DNA from 3 places in the Brevundimonas vancanneytii genome. Region 2 is predicted to be linked to each of the others. Evidence: predicted binding sites of a transcription regulator. Region 2 holds the regulator's gene; each other region holds the start of a gene.

Region 1 (5,840 bases), 1.6 Mb from region 2:
AATCACCAGATCGTAGAACTCTCGCGGCCTCAGCCGCGGCAGCATGTTGATCTGGGCGCGGCTCTCGACCTGGAAGACGCCGATGGACTGGCCCCGGCACAGCATGTCGTAGACCTGGGGTTCCTCCGGCGGGACGGAGGCGAGGTCGTGCTCGACGCCTGAATGGGCTTTCATCAGGTCGAAGGCCTTACGGATGCAGGTCAGCATCCCCAAGGCCAGTACGTCGACCTTCATCAGGCCCAGGGCGTCGATGTCGTCCTTGTCCCATTCGATGAAGGTGCGCTCCGCCATGGCGGCGTTGCCGATGGGGACAGTTTCGTCCAACCGTCCCTGGGTCAGGACGAAGCCGCCGACGTGTTGAGACAGATGGCGCGGAAAGCCGAGCAGGCGCGTGGCCATGCGCACGGCGCGATCGACCATCGGATTGGCGGCGTCCAGACCGGCCTGTTCGATCTGGCGGCCGCTGATCTCGGAGCCCCAATTGCCCCACTGGGTCGAGGCCAGGCGCGCGGTGACGTCCTCGGTCAGGCCCAGGACCTTTCCCACCTCGCGGATGGCGCTGCGGGGCGATAGCGGATGACGGTGGCGGCGATGCCGGCGCGATGCCGGCCATAGCGCTCATAGATGTATTGGATGATCTCCTCGCGCCGCTCGTGCTCGAAGTCGACGTCGATGTCGGGCGGCTCGTCGCGGTTGGAGGACAGGAACCGCTCGAACAACAGGTCGTGGCAGGCCGGATCGACGCTGGTGATCCCCAGGACGTAGCAGACCGCCGAGTTGGCGGCCGATCCGCGCCCCTGGCACAGGATGCCCTTGTTCTCGGCCGTACGGACGATGTCGTGGATGGTCAGGAAATAGGGGGCCAGGCTGCGCTCGGCGATGAAGGCCAGCTCCTTCGCAAGCAGGGTCGTGACCTTGGGCGGCGCGCCGTCCGGATAACGGAGGAGGGTGCGGCGACGCACCAGTTCTTCCAGCCAGCCCTGAGGTGTTTCGCCGGGCGGTACGGGCTCCTCAGGGTATTCATACTTCAGGTTGCTCAGATCGAAGGTCGCGCGCGACAGGAAGGCGGTCGTTTCGTTCACCGCCTCTGGCGCATCTTTGAACAGGCGGGCCATTTCGTCCTCGGGCTTCAGCCAGCGCTCGGCGTTGGCCTCCAGCCGACGGCCGGCGGTTTCGATGGTCGCGCCTTCGCGGATGCAGGTCAGGACGTCCTGCAGATCGCGGTCTTCAGGGGCGGCGTAGAGGACATCGTTGAGCGCCAGCAAGGGGACCTCCACCCGCTCCGCCATGGCCTTGAGCCGGGCCAGCCGGCGCCGGTCGTCGCCGCGCCTGTGCAGGGCGGCGCCCAGCCAGACTGCGCCCGGCGCCGCCGCGTTCATGCGGGCCAACACCTCTTCCAGCCCCGTCAGCCGATCCGGCGGGACGAGGATCAGCAGCAGGTCCTCAGGATCGACCAGCAGGTCGCGCAGGCCGATCTCGCACTCCCCCTTCTTCGCCCGTCTGTTGCCCAGGGTCAGCAGGCGCGTCAGCCGCCCCCAGCCCGCCCGTGTCTCCGGATAGGCGATGACGTCCGGCGTCCCGTCGTTGAAAACCAACCGCGCCCCGCTCAGCAGGCGAAAGTCCGCCGCGCGACGCTTCACCTCTTCGGACAGGGCCGGATCGTTCAGCGGGTCCTCGATGAAGGCGATCTCGCCGGGGCTGCCGCCGTCGCGCATCCTGTCCGGCGGGGCCAGGCCCTCGACGCGTATCTCCTTCAGCGCGCTCCAGGCCCTCACCACGCCCGCCACGGTGTTGCGATCGGCCAGCCCCAGTCCGGCGTGGCCGCGCAGGATCGCCGTCAGCACCAGGTCCTTGGGATGCGAGGCGCCGCGCAGGAAGGAGAAGTTGCTGGCCGTCGCCAGCTCGGCGTAGGCGCCGCAAGGATCGAGCCTCCTCATGCGAACAGGCCGTGGATGAACCAGCGCGGCTCGGGCGTCTCGCCATAGAGGCCCTGGCGGAACAGCCAGAAGCGACGGCCGTCCCGATCCTCGACCCGGTAGTAGTCGCGGGTGCGCTGGCCCGGCGCGCGCCACCATTCGCCGCTGATCCGCTCGGGCCCTTCTGCGCGCGTCACCTCGTGCAGGACGCGACGCCAGCGGAACTTCAGCGGATAGCCGTCGGGCACCTCCGCCAGGGTTTCGACCGGCTGGGGCGGGTCGAACATCTGCAGGGGCCGCAAGGGCGGATCGTCGGGATCGAGATCGGTCCAGGTCTCGTCGCCATGACGGGCGGCGGCCGGGACCAGCCGCGCCGCGCGTTCGGGAATGTGCGAGGCGAAAGGCTCGAAGCGCAGCACGGCCTCCGGTCCCAGACGCGCGGTCAGCCGGTCGATCAGGTGGCTGAAGGCCTCCTCGCCGGGCGTCTCGCGTTCCAGTCCCTGCTGGGTCGGAGCCAAAGCCTGGGTCCAGGGCACGGACATCCGCATCTGATCGAAGCCGAAGCCGGGGTCCAGCGGGGCGGCCAGGGCCGCCATCCGCTCGCGGAACAGCCGCAGCGTCGCAGGGGCGTCGCGGGTCGGACGGCCGGTGCGGACGACGATGCGGCGCGTCTCGCCGTCCACGCGATAGAAGGCGGCCTCGAAGGCGCGGCCGCCCAGGCCCGTCTGATCCAGCCTGTCCATGGTCTCGACCAGCAGGTCGGACAAAACCCGCTCCACGTCCTCGGGCGCCGAGATTGGCTCGAAGAAGACGCGATCGACGACCACGGGTGCGGGAGGCCGATACGGGGTGATGCGCATGTCTTCGTCGCCCAGAACCCGCGCCAGTCGGGTCGGGAAGTCGGCGCCGAAACGGGCGGCCAGGGGCGCGCGGGGCCGGTCGTCCAGATCGGCCAGCCGTTTCAGGCCCAGACGGCGCAGGGCCTCGTCCTCCTTGTCCGATAACTCCAGGGCGGCGACCGGCAAGCGGCGCGCGACGGCGCGGTCCTGCCCGGGCTCGAACCGACCGCCGGGTCCAAAGCGGGCCAGCGCGCGCGCGATCTGGGGCGTGCCGGCCAGTGCGCACCGGATTTTGAGTCCGGCGCGTTCGGCCCGCGCCTGGACCGTCCGCATCAGGCCTGTCTCTCCGCCGAACAGGTGGGCGCAGCCGGTCACGTCCAGCATCAGGCCGTGCGGCGGATCGAGCGCGATCATGGGGGTGAAGCGGCCGAAATCCTCCAGCACCCGCCCCAGCAGAGCGTCGTCGAGATCCGGTCGATGGGCGACGACGCGCAAGGCGGGGGTCCGCGCCCGCGCGTCGGCCAGGGCCAGGCCGGGGGTCAGCCCCATCCGCGCCGCCGCTGGATCGACGGCCGCTAGCCGCAGCGCGCCCTTGATCTTCTCGGCCAGGACGACGGGGGGCGCATCCTCAGGCGGCGCGTCGTCCCGCTGCTCCTGACGCCGCAGCCGGTCGCTGGGCAGCCATGGGAACCAGACCGCCAGATAGCGGCGCGGGCGGGCGGAAGGTTCGCTGTTCACGATCCCACTCCATGATCCAGGTCCCGATCGCCCCGCCGCCGCGCCGCCGCAGCAGGGTCGCCGAAAAAGACGGCCGTCCCGGCGCTCCGCCTTCCAGAGGTTCTGACGCGCAGGACGCCACCGACCAGCGGGTCTCGGCCGCGCTGGGACAGGGCAGGGCCCCCGCCCGGGCCAGGAACAGGGTCGCGCCGCCCGTCTCGGCCGCCAGCGCCAGTCGCCGGCTGGCCGTCAGGGTGAAGGCCTTGGCCTCGCCCCAGGCGCTCAACAGCACGGCGCCCACGGCGGGACTGCGCAGGGCTTCTTCGCCGACGGCCAGCAGGGTCTGCACGTCGCGCGTCCGCACCAGCAGCAGGTCGCGCGGCGACAGGCCCATCTCATGCAAGCCCGGCCCGTGCGGCCGTCCCGCCTCCTGGGCCATCATCTCATGCAGGCCCCAGACGATGGGCCGCCCCGCCGCCGCCCGCAGCGCCATGCCCAGCCCGAAGGCGTTGACCGCCACGGCATCGGCGGGCGCGGAGGCGTAGAGATCATGCAGAACGCCCGTGGCCAGCGGGGCAGAGGCGTCGTCGCTTCCCGCGCGCACGCCCGCGCCGACGCGACGACCGCCGGCCCGATCCAGGGCCTCCAGGCGCGTCTTCAGCGCTGTCAAAGCGTCAGGCTGTGAACAAATGTTCCTCATTTGTTCTATATGCGCGCCAACCCCCTGGGGGAGTCAAGCGAAGCGGGAGGCAAGGCTCAATACGGTTATCGACAACGACCGATTCTGGCGTTTGGTTGGCCTCGCTCCCCACTTCGACGTCGTGCAAACGCGGGCGTGTCTGAAGCCTCCAGCCGAACGCCTGCCCCAATCGTGTCGTCAGCGGGCAAAAAAACCACCCCCAAGTTTTGAAGCACTGTGACCAACAGGTTGGCGTTTGCGCGGTTGATCGGCGCGAAGTCGTTCGTCGCTTCGGCGCGCTTGATGGTGTTGACGGCCAGCCCTGTGCGCTCCGACAGGTCCAGGACCGACAGATTCAGAAGGCCTCGGGCGCCGCGCAGCTGGGCGCCTGTCGGATGATTGGGGGAGCGCGCTCGAGGTGTCTTCATAATTAAATTTGACTCTTTAGACTCATTTTGAATTCATGGACTCATTATCAACGTAGAGTCTTATCTGTCCATGAAGAACCAATTCGAATTGAATTGTCCCATTCACGGAGCGCAGTTGAAGCGCGCGAAATGTCGGCGCTGCAACGCCCTCTATATGAGCGCCTATATGCGCCAGCGACGTCGCCGCGATCCGGTTGCGGCCTTGCTGGAGCGGGCGCGGGAAAGGGCGGCGCGTCTAGGCCTTCCGTTCAACCTGCGCCGTAGCGACGTGGTGGTGCCGCCGGTTTGCCCTGTGTTCGGCATGCCGCTGGCGGCAGGTTCTCAACGATCGAGCGGATCGCCTTCGCTGGACCGCATCAGGCCTGCCCTGGGCTATGTGCGCGGGAATGTTCGCGTTATCAGCGACCGGGCCAATCGCCTCAAGGGCGCCTGTACGCAGGAGCAGGCCAGGGAGCGCGCTCAGTCGGCGCTCCCGCCGCGTCGACCTGACCTGGAAAAGATCGCGGCCTATATCGAACGGGAGGAGCTTCTGGCGGAGGTGCGCCGGAAGGCTGCGCAAGGCGGTCGTGCAGGCGCCGAATGGGAGAAGGTGGCGGTCTTTCTGGACAAGGCCTTCGTCGCTGCGGACTGGATGCGGAAAGATCAGAGGACGTGATCTGTTGATGTGCGCATATCATTTCTTAACAAAAACAACAAGATAAGCGATTTTTCTTGTTGCGATCGGAACGCTGTTCGGTATATATGGGCGGCGACGACAAATGACACCCGTTGGGGTGTCTGTCCCGGTATCCCGCCGGTCGCCTCTAGCGATTGTCGTCTTTGACGATCGAGTTCGCTGTTTTGCCCCATGTAGAGCGTTATCTTCACGACCGCAGGTCTGACGCCATCACGTCTTCGACCCCCGCTTCGCCTGACTGTGGCGGCGCGTCTCGCCTTTCCTGACGGCTCCGTCTCGGTGCGCACCCTGCGGTTGGAGGCCAGCCGGGGGCGCCTGGTCATCGAGCGGATCGGCAACAAGGATTTCACCACTCTGGCCGCCATCGAAGCGATGAGGGAACTGTGCCGCGTCCCGCCCAACCCCCGCGCCTCTATCTGCGCGAACGAAAGGGCCGAGAGGCCCGCTATGTCATCCTCGACCGTGGACGTGAAATCGGCACGGGCTTTGGCGAGTCGGACCAGCGAGGCGCTGAAGAAGCGTTCGGCCGCTATCTAGCCGACAAGCACCGGCCTGATTTCGGCGATGGCCATCCGTCCAAGGTCG
Region 2 (5,840 bases):
ATCGAAGGTGAAGGCGCCGGTGCCGCCGTACAGCTTGCGGATGTCGATGACGTCCGGGCCGGTCGAGCCGGAGAGGACGGGAAGCTCAATGGACTTGTCCTGGTAGGACAGGGTCGCCGAGCCGGCGGGTTTCGCTTGTTCAGTCATCTAGGCCCCTTGTTCTTCTTTCGACCGGCGCGCGGGGAGGCGGACGGCCTGAGTTGGTTATGGGTGATCACTTAGTCTGTTGCAGCGCATCATCCAAGCGTCCGAGACTTTCGTCGCGCCCGAGCGCGCAAAGAGTGCGTGCGATATCTGGCGACGCGGAGCCGCCCGTCAAGGCGGCGCGCATGGAAGGCCCGATTTTTCCGAAGCCTACGCCCTCTTCTTCGGCAAAAACCTTAAGTTCGGCTTCCAGGGCGAAGACGTCCCAGCTCTGGAAAAGACCTAGCCGTTCACGCAGTCGTGAAATTCGCTGACCGCTTTCGCCCTGCAGCAAACCGGCTGATTTCTCGTTCAACGCGAGCGGACGCGCCTGCAACACGAATGCCGTTTGATCGGCCAGTTCGGGGATGGTCTTGGCGCGATCCTTGACGAAAGGCATGGCCCGCAGAAGCCGTTCCTCGTCGTCCGGCTGCAACGCGCGGCCGCGCCCCAGATGGGCGTCCAGGGTCAGTTTGGCCAGGCGATCGTCGTCGGCCAGGCGCAGCCAGTGGGCGTTGACGTGGGCCAGCTTGTCGAAGTCCAGGCGGGCAGGGGCCTTGTTGACGCCGGTCAGGTCGAACCAGGCCAGCGCCTGCTCGTCGCTGAACAGTTCGTCATCGCCGTGCGCCCAACCCAGGCGGGCCAGATAGTTGCGCATGGCCTCGGGCAGATAGCCCATGTCTGCGTATTCGTGCACCGCCTGGGCGCCGTGGCGCTTGGACAGCTTGGCGCCGTCCGGGCCGTGGATCAGCGGGATGTGGGCGAAGGTCGGTCGCGTCCAGCCAAGCGCGTCGTAGATCAGGCTCTGGCGGGCGGCGTTGTTCAGGTGATCGTCGCCGCGGATGACGTGGGTCACGCCCATGTCGTGGTCGTCCACCACCACGGCCAGATTGTAGGTCGGCGCCCCGTCCGAGCGCAGGATGACCAGGTCGTCCAGCGACGCCGATTCCCAGCGCACGGTTCCCTGCACGGCGTCATCGACCGCGACGGCCTGATCCAGCGGACGGCGGAAGCGCACCGTGTGCGGCTTGGTCAGATCGTCGACGCTCGGCTCCCGGTCGCGCCAGGGCGAGACGAAGTCGCGGCCTTCAGCCTTGGCCTGGTCGCGCAGGGCCGTGGTCTCGTCGGCAGTCAGGAAGTCGCGATAGGCGTGGCCGGTCGCCAGCAGTTCATTGACCACGTCGCGGTGGCGGTCGGCGCGGGCGAACTGGAAGACCGGCTCTTCGTCGCCGAACAGTTCGAGCCAGGACAGGCCGTCGAAGATGGCCTTCACCGCCTCGTCGGTCGAACGCTCGCGGTCGGTGTCCTCGATGCGGATCAGGAATTTGCCGCCGCGTCCCTTGGCGTACAGCCAGTTGAATAACGCGGTTCTCGCCCCGCCGATATGCAGGTAGCCTGTGGGCGAGGGGGCGAAGCGGGTGACGACGGTCGAGGAAGGGGAGGTCATAGAGGCAGGGTCCATAGGGCAGGGTCTTATACGCCCGCCCGTGGGGAAGCGAACCCTTGCGGCCCGGTTAATTGACAGTCTTTGCGATGACGTGCGGGCGCAGGCGGATCGCTGGCCCTTGTGGTCGTCCGTCTGTTTCGGCGCAGGGTGCGCCGCCTATTTCATGCTGAAGGATGAGCCGGCGACGTGGCCGCTGGCGGCGGCGGCCTTCGTGCTGCTCTGCATATGGATCGTCGGGCGGGCGCGGGGCTTGCCGCGTTGGGGGACTTTGCTTCTGTTGATGCTGGCCTGCTTCGGCGGCGGGCTGGCGGTCGCCAAGCTAAGGGCCGAGGCCGTGGCGGCGCCGATCGCGCCTGCGGACATGAAGCCTACGCAGCTTGAAGGCTGGGTCATGGATGTGGACTCGCCGGGCCAGAACGGCGCCCGCGTCGTCGTGGCGCCGGTGAAGGTGCGCGGACTGGCGCCTGAGGCGACGCCCGAGCGATTGCGGGTCACGGTGAAGGGGACGCCGCCGCCGCCCGGCGCGGCCATCCGCGTCTTCGGCATCCTGAATCCGCCGCCGCCCCCCGCTAGCCCCGGCGCCTATGACTTCGGCCGCAACGCCTATTTTCAGGGCATGGGCGGGACGCTGTTCGCCTTGGGGCCGACGCGCGCCGCCGATTTGGCGCCGCCGCCCTGGCGGGTGCGGATGGCGATGAAGATCAACGCCGTGCGCTACGCCCTGGCCGAGCGGATCGTGGCGCGGCTGGGCGAGCGGACCGGCGGGGTGGCGGCGGCCATGACCACGGGGCACGAGACCTGGATCCAGAGCCCGGACCTGGACGCCATGCGGGATTCGGGACTGGCGCATATCCTGTCGATCTCGGGCCTGCACATGGCGGTCGTGGGGGGCTTCGTCTTCTTCGCGGCGCGCCTGCTGGTCGCGGCCTGGCCGTGGCTGGCGTTGCGCGTTTCAGGCAAGAAGGTTGCGGCGATCGCGGGCCTGATCGCCGTTGGGACGTATCTGGTGATCTCAGGCGCGCCGCCCCCGGCCGAGCGGGCGGCGGTCACGGCCTCCATCGCCTTTCTGGCCGTCTTGACGGACCGGCAGGCGGTGACGATGCGGGCGCTGGCGGCGGCGGCCTTCGTCGTGCTGTTGCTGCGGCCCGAGGCCGTGGTGACGCCGGGGTTCCAGATGTCCTTCGCAGCGACGGCGGCCCTGGTGGCGCTGGTCGAGGTCTGGCCGCGCCGCATCCGAGAGTTCGCCGCGCCCTGGCCCATCGTCGCGGTGCAGCGGTTCGGCAGTTGGCTGCTGGCCGCCTGCGCCGCCAGCCTGGTGGCGGGTATGGCGACGGGGCCGTTCGCCATGCAGCATTTCAACCGCACGGCCGTCTATGGGCTGATCGCCAATCTGGCGACGGCGCCGCTGGCGGACTTCATCATGATGCCCGCGCTTGCGCTGGGCGCGGCGCTGGAGCCGTTGGGCCTGGGCGCGCCCTTCCTGTGGCTGGCGGGCAAGTCGGTGGATGTCATGCTGGCGATCGGCCATTGGGCGGCGGGGCTGCCCGGCGCGGTTCAGGCGATCCCCAGCGCCCCGGCGGCGGCCCTGCCGGTCGCCTTCCTGGGCATACTGTTCATGTGCCTGTGGCGCGGACGGTGGCGCTGGCTGGGCCTGCCGTTCGCGGCGGCGGTGCTGATCTGGCCGCGCCCGGCGCCGCCGGACGTCTGGATCGGCGACGGCGGAGCGAATGCGGCGTATCGGCAGGGGGAGCAGGCGGTCGTGATGCGGCCCGCGGTGCGCCAGTTCGCCAGCGACCTGTGGTCCCGGCGGCGGGGGCTGGAGGCGGTGGGGCGGCCGGGCGAAGGCTGGACCTGCAAACGCTCCTTCTGCGCGCCGGAGGGCGAGGAAGGCGTGCTGGCCCTGTGGTGGGGCAAGGCGTCGCCTAGCGAGGCGCAGATGGATCAGATGTGCCGCAGCGCCGGGGTGGTCAGCGTACGGGCCGTGGTCGCGGTCCTGCCGTCGTCATGCGAGGGGCGGCTGGTGCTGGACGGCGCGGATCATGCGCGCGGCGGCTCGGTGGAGTTGTGGCGCGATGAGGCCGGCGGCTGGCGCGCTCTGTGGGCGGCGGAAGTGCGGGGACGGCGGCCGTGGAGCGGGGCTCATCCCTAGCCGATCATCCCGGCGGACGCCGGGATCCAGTCAGAGCCGCACGTGCTGTCGTTGGCCAGATGAGGCTAGATTACAGGCAAACTTCCAGACGACCCGCTTGAAGCCAAAGCACTGGATCCCGGCGTCCGGCGGGACGAGCGGGGATGGGGGCCTCAGTGATAGCGGCGCAGCAGGCCGACCAACTTGCCCTGAACCTCGACCTGATCAGGGCCGAAGATGCGGGTCTCATAGGCGCTGTTGGCGGGCTCCAGCGCGATGGACTGGCCCTTCTTGCGCAGGCGTTTCAGCGTGGCTTCCTCGCCCTCGACCAGGGCGACGACGATCTCGCCGGAAGAGGCGTTCTCCATCCGCTTGATGATGACCGTGTCGCCGTCGAGGATGCCGGCCTCGATCATGGAGTCGCCCTCGATTTCGAGCAGGTAGTGCTCGCCTGCGCCCAGCATGGCTTCGGGGACGGGCAGGCGCTCGCGTTCGTGCTGGATGGCGGCGATGGGGGTGCCGGCGGCGATCTTGCCCAGCAGGGGCAGGTCACGCACGTCGTTGGCGGCCTCGGCGAAGGCGGGGCGAGGGTTCAGGCCGCCGCCCTGGATCACGTCAGGCTTGAAGGGCGCGCGTCCCTTGGCCGGGGCGGCGGTCGTCGCCTGTTCGGGCAGTTTGACCACTTCCAGCGCGCGGGCGCGGTGGGCGAGGCGACGGATGAAGCCGCGTTCCTCCAGCGCCGTGATCAGGCGGTGGATGCCGGACTTGGACGCCAGGTCCAGCGCCTCCTTCATCTCGTCGAAGGACGGCGAAACGCCCGTCTCCCGGATGCGCTCGTGAATGAACATCAGGAGTTCGTGCTGTTTCTTCGTGAGCATGGCGCAGAATCCAGAACAAGGCGTGAACCGTTGATGATGTTCTGTAAGTGTTCTGGTTAAAAGTCAACTAACGCCACGCTGAACCCCCGCGCCCGCCGCATGACGGGCGCGGGGCCGGGTCTTATTGCGCCGGAGCGGCCGGTGCGCCGTCCTTGTAGCGCGCGAACCATTCGATCATGGCGTTCATGCGGGCGGCGTTCTGGGACGGGCGGACGGCCAGGCTGTGGCCGACGCCGGGGATCTTCACCAGGGCCGTTGGCACGCCGCGCAGCTGCAGGGCGGTGTAGTACTGCTCCGACTCGCTGACGGGTGTGCGATAGTCCTCGTCGCCGACGACGACCATGGTCGGAGTCTTGACGTTGCCGACCAGCGATAGGGGGGACCGGCGCCAGTAGGCCTCCGGGTTCTCCCAAGGATATTCGCCGAACCAGTAGCGGGCGAAGAAGGCCGGGTTGTCGGCCGTCAGCACGAAGCTGGCCCAGTCGATGACCGGCTTCTGGACGACGGCCGCCTTGAAGCGGTCGGTCTTGCCGACGATCCAACTGGTCAGCACGCCGCCGCCCGAACCGCCGGTGACGAACAGCCTGTTCGGGTCGGCGATCCCCTGAGCGATGACGGCGTCGACGCTGCTGATCAGGTCGTCATAGTCGTTCGACGGATAGTTGTGGTGGATCAGGTTGGCGAACTCGTCCCCATAGGAGGTCGAGCCGCGCGGGTTGACCGACAGCACCGCATAGCCCGCAGCGGCGAACAACTGGTTGTCGGTGGCGAAGTGGGGGCCGTAGGCGGCGAACGGGCCGCCGTGGATTTCCAGCACCAGCGGATAGCGCTGGCCCTCGACATAGTCGGCCGGCAGGGTCAGCCAGCTTTCGACCGCGCGTTGATCGTGGGAGGAGGCGACCTGGATGCGGCGCACCTCGCCCAGCCGGCGGGCGCTGAGGAAGTCGGCGTTCAGGCGGGTCAGCTGGGTGCTGCGGCCGCCCTTCAGGACGTGGACGTCGGCCGGACGCGCAGGCGTGCCGCGCGTATAGGCGATGGCGCCGTCGTCGGCCACGGTGAAGCCGCCGCCGGTGTAGGGGCGGCCGAAGTCGTCGCCGGTCAGATCCTCGATCAGGGTGGTGACGGCGCCGTCCATCGACACGCGGGCGACCTTGGTGCGGCCCTGATCGTCATAGGCGACGTAGACTGAGCGGCCGTCGCGGCT
Region 3 (5,840 bases), 1.4 Mb from region 2:
CGCCGCCGACGGCCTGATCGAGGGCTTTCGTCCCGGCGTGATGGAGCGTCTCGGCCTCGGCCCCGACGCGCTGCTGGCCGACAACCCGCGCCTCGTCTACGGCCGCATGACCGGCTGGGGCCAGGACGGGCCGCTGGCCCCGGCGCCGGGCCACGACATCGACTACATCGCCGTCTCGGGCGCGCTTCACGCCTTCGGCCGGGCGGGCGAGAAGCCGACCCCGCCGATCAACATGGTCGGCGACTTCGGCGGCGGCGGGATGCTGCTGGCCTTCGGCATGGTGGCGGGTCTGCTGAAGGCCCAGCGCACCGGGCGCGGCGACGTCGTCGACTGCGCCATGACCGACGGCTCCTCCCTGCTGATGAGCATGATCTGGGGCTTCCGCCAGAACCTGCCCGCGCCCCTGCCGCCCAGCCTGGCCTGGCGCGACGAGCGCGGCGTCAACCTGCTCGACACCGGCGCGCCCTTCTATGAGGTCTATGAGACGCAGGACGGCAAATACGTCGCCGTCGGCGCCATCGAACCGGCCTTCTACATCGCCCTGATGCGGCTGACCGGGCTGGGCGGCGATCCCGACTTCGCCATGCCCTTCGACCCGGCCCAGTGGCCGAGGCTGAAGGACAAGCTGGCCGCCGTCTTCCGCACCCGCACCCGCGACGACTGGTGCAGCGATCCCGACGCGCAAAGAGCCTGCGTCGCCCCCGTCCTGTCCATGACCGAGGCGCCCGACCACCCGCACAACCGCGCCCGCGAGGCCTTCGTCACCGCGCAGGGCGTGGTGCAGCCCGCGCCTGCACCCCGGTTCCGGGACAGCCCGGCGCGGCGGCCGGAATAGAAGGCCTGTCACGAAATCACCGCTCGTCCCGGCGGACGCCGGGGCCCAGTGCTTTGGCCTCAAACGCGCGGCCTGAATAGGCAAGTCCTGTGCGCGCGCTCTCACTGGATCCCGGCCTCCGCCGGGACGAGCAGGGGTAAGGTCAGCCCCCGTCCGTCCACACCGTCTTGTAGAGATCGAACCGGCGGTCGCGCAGGTTCCGCACCGTCCCCTGCGCCTTGGCCCAGGCCAGATCGGACAGGTCCAGGTCCGCCACCGTCACCGTCTCGACGTTCTCGCTGGCCTCGGCCGCCACCCCGTCGCGCGCGAAGGGAAAGTCGCACGGCGTCAGGATGCAGGACTGCGCATACTGGATGTCCATGTTCTCGACGTTGGGCAGGTTGCCGACATTGCCCGACAGGACGACGTAGCACTGGTTCTCGATCGCCCGCGCCTGAGAGCAGTACCGCACGCGCAGATAGCCCTGGCGGTTGTCGGTGCAAAAGGGGGTGAACAGGATGCGCGCCCCCTCGTCCGCCAGACGCCGCGCCAGTTCGGGGAACTCGGAATCGTAGCAGATCATCACCCCGATCGGCCCGCAGTCGGTGGGGATGGCGTGGACGCGGTCGCCGCCCTTGATGTTCCACCAGTGCCGCTCGTTCGGGGTCGGGTGGATCTTCTCCTGCTCATGCACCGAACCGTCGCGCAGGAAGACGTAGGCGACATTCTGGATCTCGCCGTCCTCGGTCCGCGTCGGGTGCGAGCCGCCGATGATGTTGACGTTGTAGCCGACCGCCAGCTCGCGCATCGCCTCGACGAAGCGCGGCGTGTAGCGGGTCAGGGCCTCGATCGATTCCGCAGGCGTCAGCTTCTTCGTCTCCAGCGACAGCAGCTGAAGCGTGAACAGCTCGGGGAAGACCACGAAGTCGGCGCGATAGTCCGATCCCACGTCGACGAAATATTCGACGTTGTCCATGAACTCGCGGAAGCTCTCGACCTTGCGCATCTGCAGCTGGACGGTGGCGACGCGCACCGTCTCCTTCACCGCAAAGGCCGCCCCCTTGCCCGTCGCCTCGACATAGTAGGGGTTGCGCCAGACCCAGCGCGCCGCATGGCCCAACGACGCCTTGTCCGACGGCAGATAGTTCAGCAGCACCCCCGCCGGCTCGAACCCCGAACGCTGGTGAAAGGCCATGATCGGATCCTTCACCTTGCGGTCGCGCACCGCCTCGACATAGGCGTTCGGGTCGGGATAGGCGGCTCGGCGGCGCGAAAGGCCCGGCATCCGGCCGCCGAACACGACGCCCTTCAGGTTCTGCGCCTCGCACAAGTCGCGGCGCGCGTCGTACAGGCGCTGGCCGATGCGCAGGCGACGTCGGGCGGGGTCGACGCAGACCTCCATCCCGTACAGCCACGCGCCCGCCGGATCGTGTCGCGCCGCATAGCCCCCGCCGGTGATCTCGTCCCAGCTGTGCGGCCCCATGGCCGAGGCCTCGTCGATGCGGAAGCTGGCGGCGTAGCCGACGATCTCGCCCTCGAACTCGACCACGAACTGGCCGTCGGGATAGGTGGCGATCTGGCCGCGCAGCATCCCCGGCGTATAGGGCGGCATGTCCTTGTAGACCCGCTCGACCAGGGCGTTGATCCCGGCGACGTCGCCCATGCGCGCGTTGCGGATGGTCAGGACGGCGGGCTTGGCCGGCTCGGCGGGCGGGACGGTTTGGGCGGTCTGAAGATCAGTCATCCGCTCCTAACGCACGAGCTTGGCCGTTGGATCATTTTCGTCGTCTTGGACCCGCGCCGGGATGGGCGCACAATGACGTCATGTCCGGCATGGCCCAGGAAATGGCGCAGGAAATCGAACTCAAGTTCCGGCTCGGCCCCGGCGCCGCCGCGCGCCTGGCCGCCCACCCGGCCCTGGCGGGCGAGGACAGCATGCAAAGCCTGCGCTCCGTCTATTTCGACACGCCGGATCAGGCGCTGCGCCGCGCCGGCTGGGGCCTGCGCGTGCGCGCAACCGGCCGCGGCTTCGTCCAGACCCTGAAGGGCCAGACCGGCGGCGACGTCCTCAACCGCGCCGAATGGGAGACGCCCGTCTCCAGCGAGGCCCTGGACTGGCGGGCCGTCAAGACGACGCCCGCCGCCGCCCTGCTGAAGGGCCGCCGCCGCAACCTGTCGCCCCGCTTCGCCAGCACGGTGCGTCGCCGCGCCCGGCTGGTCGCCTTCGAGGGCGCCGTGATCGAGGCCGCCTATGACGAGGGCGAGCTGTCGGCGGGCGGCCGCGTCGAGCCCTTGCGCGAACTCGAACTGGAGCTGAAGGACGGCCCGCCCCAGGCCCTGTTCGCCCTGGCCCGGCGCCTTTCGGCCGACGTCGCCCTGGTCCCCCTGTTCGAGAGCAAGGCCGAGCGCGGCTGGCGCCTGGCCGAGGGGTCGGAGCGCGCGCCCCGTTTCGCCCGCGTCGATCCCCTGCCGCGCGCCCTGAGCGCCGAGGCCGCCCTGCGCCGCACGGCCCTGGCCGCCTTGGGCCAGGTCTCGGCCAACGCCGAACTGCTGCGCCGGGTGCGGCGGCCCGAGGCCCTGCATCAGCTGCGCGTGGGCCTACGCCGCCTGCGCGCCGCCCTGTCCGTGTTCGCCCCCCTGCTGGGCGAGGACGCCGCCCCCGTCGTCGCCGAGCTGAAATGGCTGGCGCATGAGACCGACGCCGCGCGCGATCTGGACGTCTTCATCCGCGACGTCTTCCACCCCGCCGCGCTCGAAACGCCCGACCCCGACCTCGCCCCCCTGGGCCTGCGACTGCTGGCGGCCCGCAGCGGCGCCTATCGCCGGGCGATGGCGGCGATCGATTCGCCGCGCTACGCCGCCCTGATGTTCGAGACCCTGGCCTGGATCGAGACCGGCGCCTGGCGGACCGATCCTGACCCCGTGCGCGCCTGGCGCCGACAACGGCCCGTCGCCGCCTTCGCCGCCGAGGCTCTGGAGCGATTGAGCCGGCGCGTGCGGCGCGGCGGGCGACGCCTGGACCAGTTGGACGTCGCCGGTCGCCACCGTCTGCGCATCCGCGTCAAGCGTCTGCGCTATGCGGCCGAGTTCTTCGCCGGCCTGTTCGACCGCCCCGGCCGCGAGCGGCGTTTCCGCGCAGGTCTGGAGCAGGTCCAGGACGCGTTCGGCGCCCTCAACGACCTGGCCGTGGCGCGCGACCGCATCCCCGCCGAGGCCCGGCTGACCTCTCCCGAGATCGCCTTCACCGCCGGACGCCTGATCGGCCGCCGCGAACAGAGCGCCCCCGTCCTGCTGCTCGCCTCAAGCAGCGCCTTCGCCCGCCTGTCCCGCGCCCGGCGCTTCTGGCGGTAAACTTACGACTAAATCGGTCGCATCGCGATAAATGTTCTCGTTCAGTTCATGAGAACATCTTGCGAACAGGAACAAACCGTGTCCATAGTCCGGCTCAACGAGGGAGCGGGTCCGTGGCGGGTCTCTCCCGAAGTCAGATGGGAATCATGGCAAGGGAGAGAAAACCAATGTCACAGGCGGCACTGAAGCTCGTGGGTAAAGAAGACGGCGACAAACAACGCGCTCTAGAGGCGGCGATCGCGCAGATCGATCGCGCCTTCGGCAAGGGCTCGGTCATGAAACTGGGCAAGGCCGGACAGGTGGCCGAGATCGAAAGCGTCTCGACCGGCTCTCTGGGTCTCGACATGGCGCTCGGCATCGGCGGCCTGCCGGTCGGCCGGGTGATCGAGGTGTTCGGCCCCGAATCCTCGGGCAAGACGACCCTGGCCCTGCACACCGTGGCCGAGGTCCAGAAGAAGGGCGGCGTGGCCGCCTTCGTCGACGCCGAACACGCGCTGGACCCGGTCTACGCTCAGAAATTGGGCGTCAACCTCGACGACCTTCTGGTGTCGCAGCCCGATGCCGGCGAACAGGCGCTGGAGATCGTCGACACCCTGGTGCGCTCGGGCGCCGTGGACATCGTGGTGGTCGACTCCGTCGCCGCCCTGACGCCCCGCGCTGAGATCGAGGGCGAGATGGGCGACAGCCTGCCCGGCCTTCAGGCCCGCCTGATGTCGCAGGCCCTGCGTAAGCTGACGGCCTCCATCTCCAAGTCGAAGTGCATCGTCCTGTTCATCAACCAGATCCGTCACAAGATCGGCGTCATGTACGGTTCGCCGGAAACGACGACGGGCGGCAATGCGCTGAAGTTCTACGCCTCGGTGCGCCTGGACATCCGCCGCACCGGCGCGATCAAGAACCGCGACGAGGTGGTCGGCAACACCACCCGCGTCAAGGTGGTCAAGAACAAGGTCGCCCCGCCGTTCCGCGAGGTCATCTTCGACATCATGTACGGCGAAGGCATCTCCAAGATCGGCGAGATCATCGACCTAGGGGTCAAGGCCAACATCATCGAGAAGTCGGGTTCGTGGTTCTCCTACGACTCCACCCGCATCGGTCAGGGTCGCGAGAACGCCAAGGAGTTCCTGAAAAACAACCCCGACATGGCCCTCGCCATCGAAAAGGCGGTCCGCCAGTCCACGGCCAAGATCGCCGACGACATGCTGGGCGCGCCCGAGCCGGACGAAGGTCAGGATCTGGAGGGCTGATCCGTCCCATCACCTAAACGCCGTCATCCTCGGGCTTGACCCGAGGATCCAGCCAGGCAGCGTCCTCTTCCGTTCCAGCCGTGATCGCGCTGACGATCCGATCCTCGGGTCAAGCCCGAGGATGACGGCAGAAGGCAAGAGGCGTCCTGACGACCAGAGCTTCTCCGTTCGCCGCCTCGCGACCCGCCTACCGACCCCGCGGGGCCGGTCGGACGGAGACCGGCCCGCCCGACCTGCGTCGGGCGGGCCTCTTTTTTTATCCCGCCTCAATCTCCGCTCAAGGGCCTTGTTTCCCATGACCGCCAACGGGCAAGCTTCGCGCAAAGAACCGGAGCCTCCTCATGACCAGCCCCGCCACCGCCGACCTCTGCGACGCCCACTCCGACGTGGTGAAGGTCTGCCAGACTCTCTTCCGCAGCTTCGGCCAG

What was found. Region 2 encodes LexA, which represses DNA repair genes until DNA is damaged. Its sites were predicted from a motif close to ATGTTCNCNANNTGTTCT; they were not measured.
Region 1: FGL25_RS01605 (ImuA family protein) is a predicted target of LexA. The motif match lies at 4,162-4,179, and genes of this name have one in related genera.
Region 3: recA (recombinase RecA) is a predicted target of LexA. The motif match lies at 4,217-4,234, and genes of this name have one in related genera.

The regions. Positions count from the first base shown of each region.
Region 1 is NZ_LR588407.1:323,434-329,273, forward strand. It holds partial or broken gene FGL25_RS18070 (error-prone DNA polymerase) at 1-1,937, opposite strand, end outside; gene FGL25_RS01600 (Y-family DNA polymerase) at 1,934-3,493, opposite strand; gene FGL25_RS01605 (ImuA family protein) at 3,384-4,142, opposite strand; gene FGL25_RS01615 (hypothetical protein) at 4,695-5,234, shown strand.
Region 2 is NZ_LR588407.1:1,878,747-1,884,586, reverse strand. It holds gene gltA (citrate synthase) at 1-147, opposite strand, end outside; gene gltX (glutamate--tRNA ligase) at 215-1,630, opposite strand; gene FGL25_RS09265 (ComEC/Rec2 family competence protein) at 1,749-3,779, shown strand; gene lexA (transcriptional repressor LexA) at 3,932-4,636, opposite strand; gene FGL25_RS09255 (S9 family peptidase) at 4,758-5,840, opposite strand, start outside.
Region 3 is NZ_LR588407.1:473,742-479,581, reverse strand. It holds gene FGL25_RS02355 (CaiB/BaiF CoA transferase family protein) at 1-835, shown strand, start outside; gene FGL25_RS02350 (bifunctional GNAT family N-acetyltransferase/carbon-nitrogen hydrolase family protein) at 978-2,558, opposite strand; gene FGL25_RS02345 (CYTH and CHAD domain-containing protein) at 2,639-4,165, shown strand; gene recA (recombinase RecA) at 4,333-5,412, shown strand; gene rraA (ribonuclease E activity regulator RraA) at 5,754-5,840, shown strand, end outside.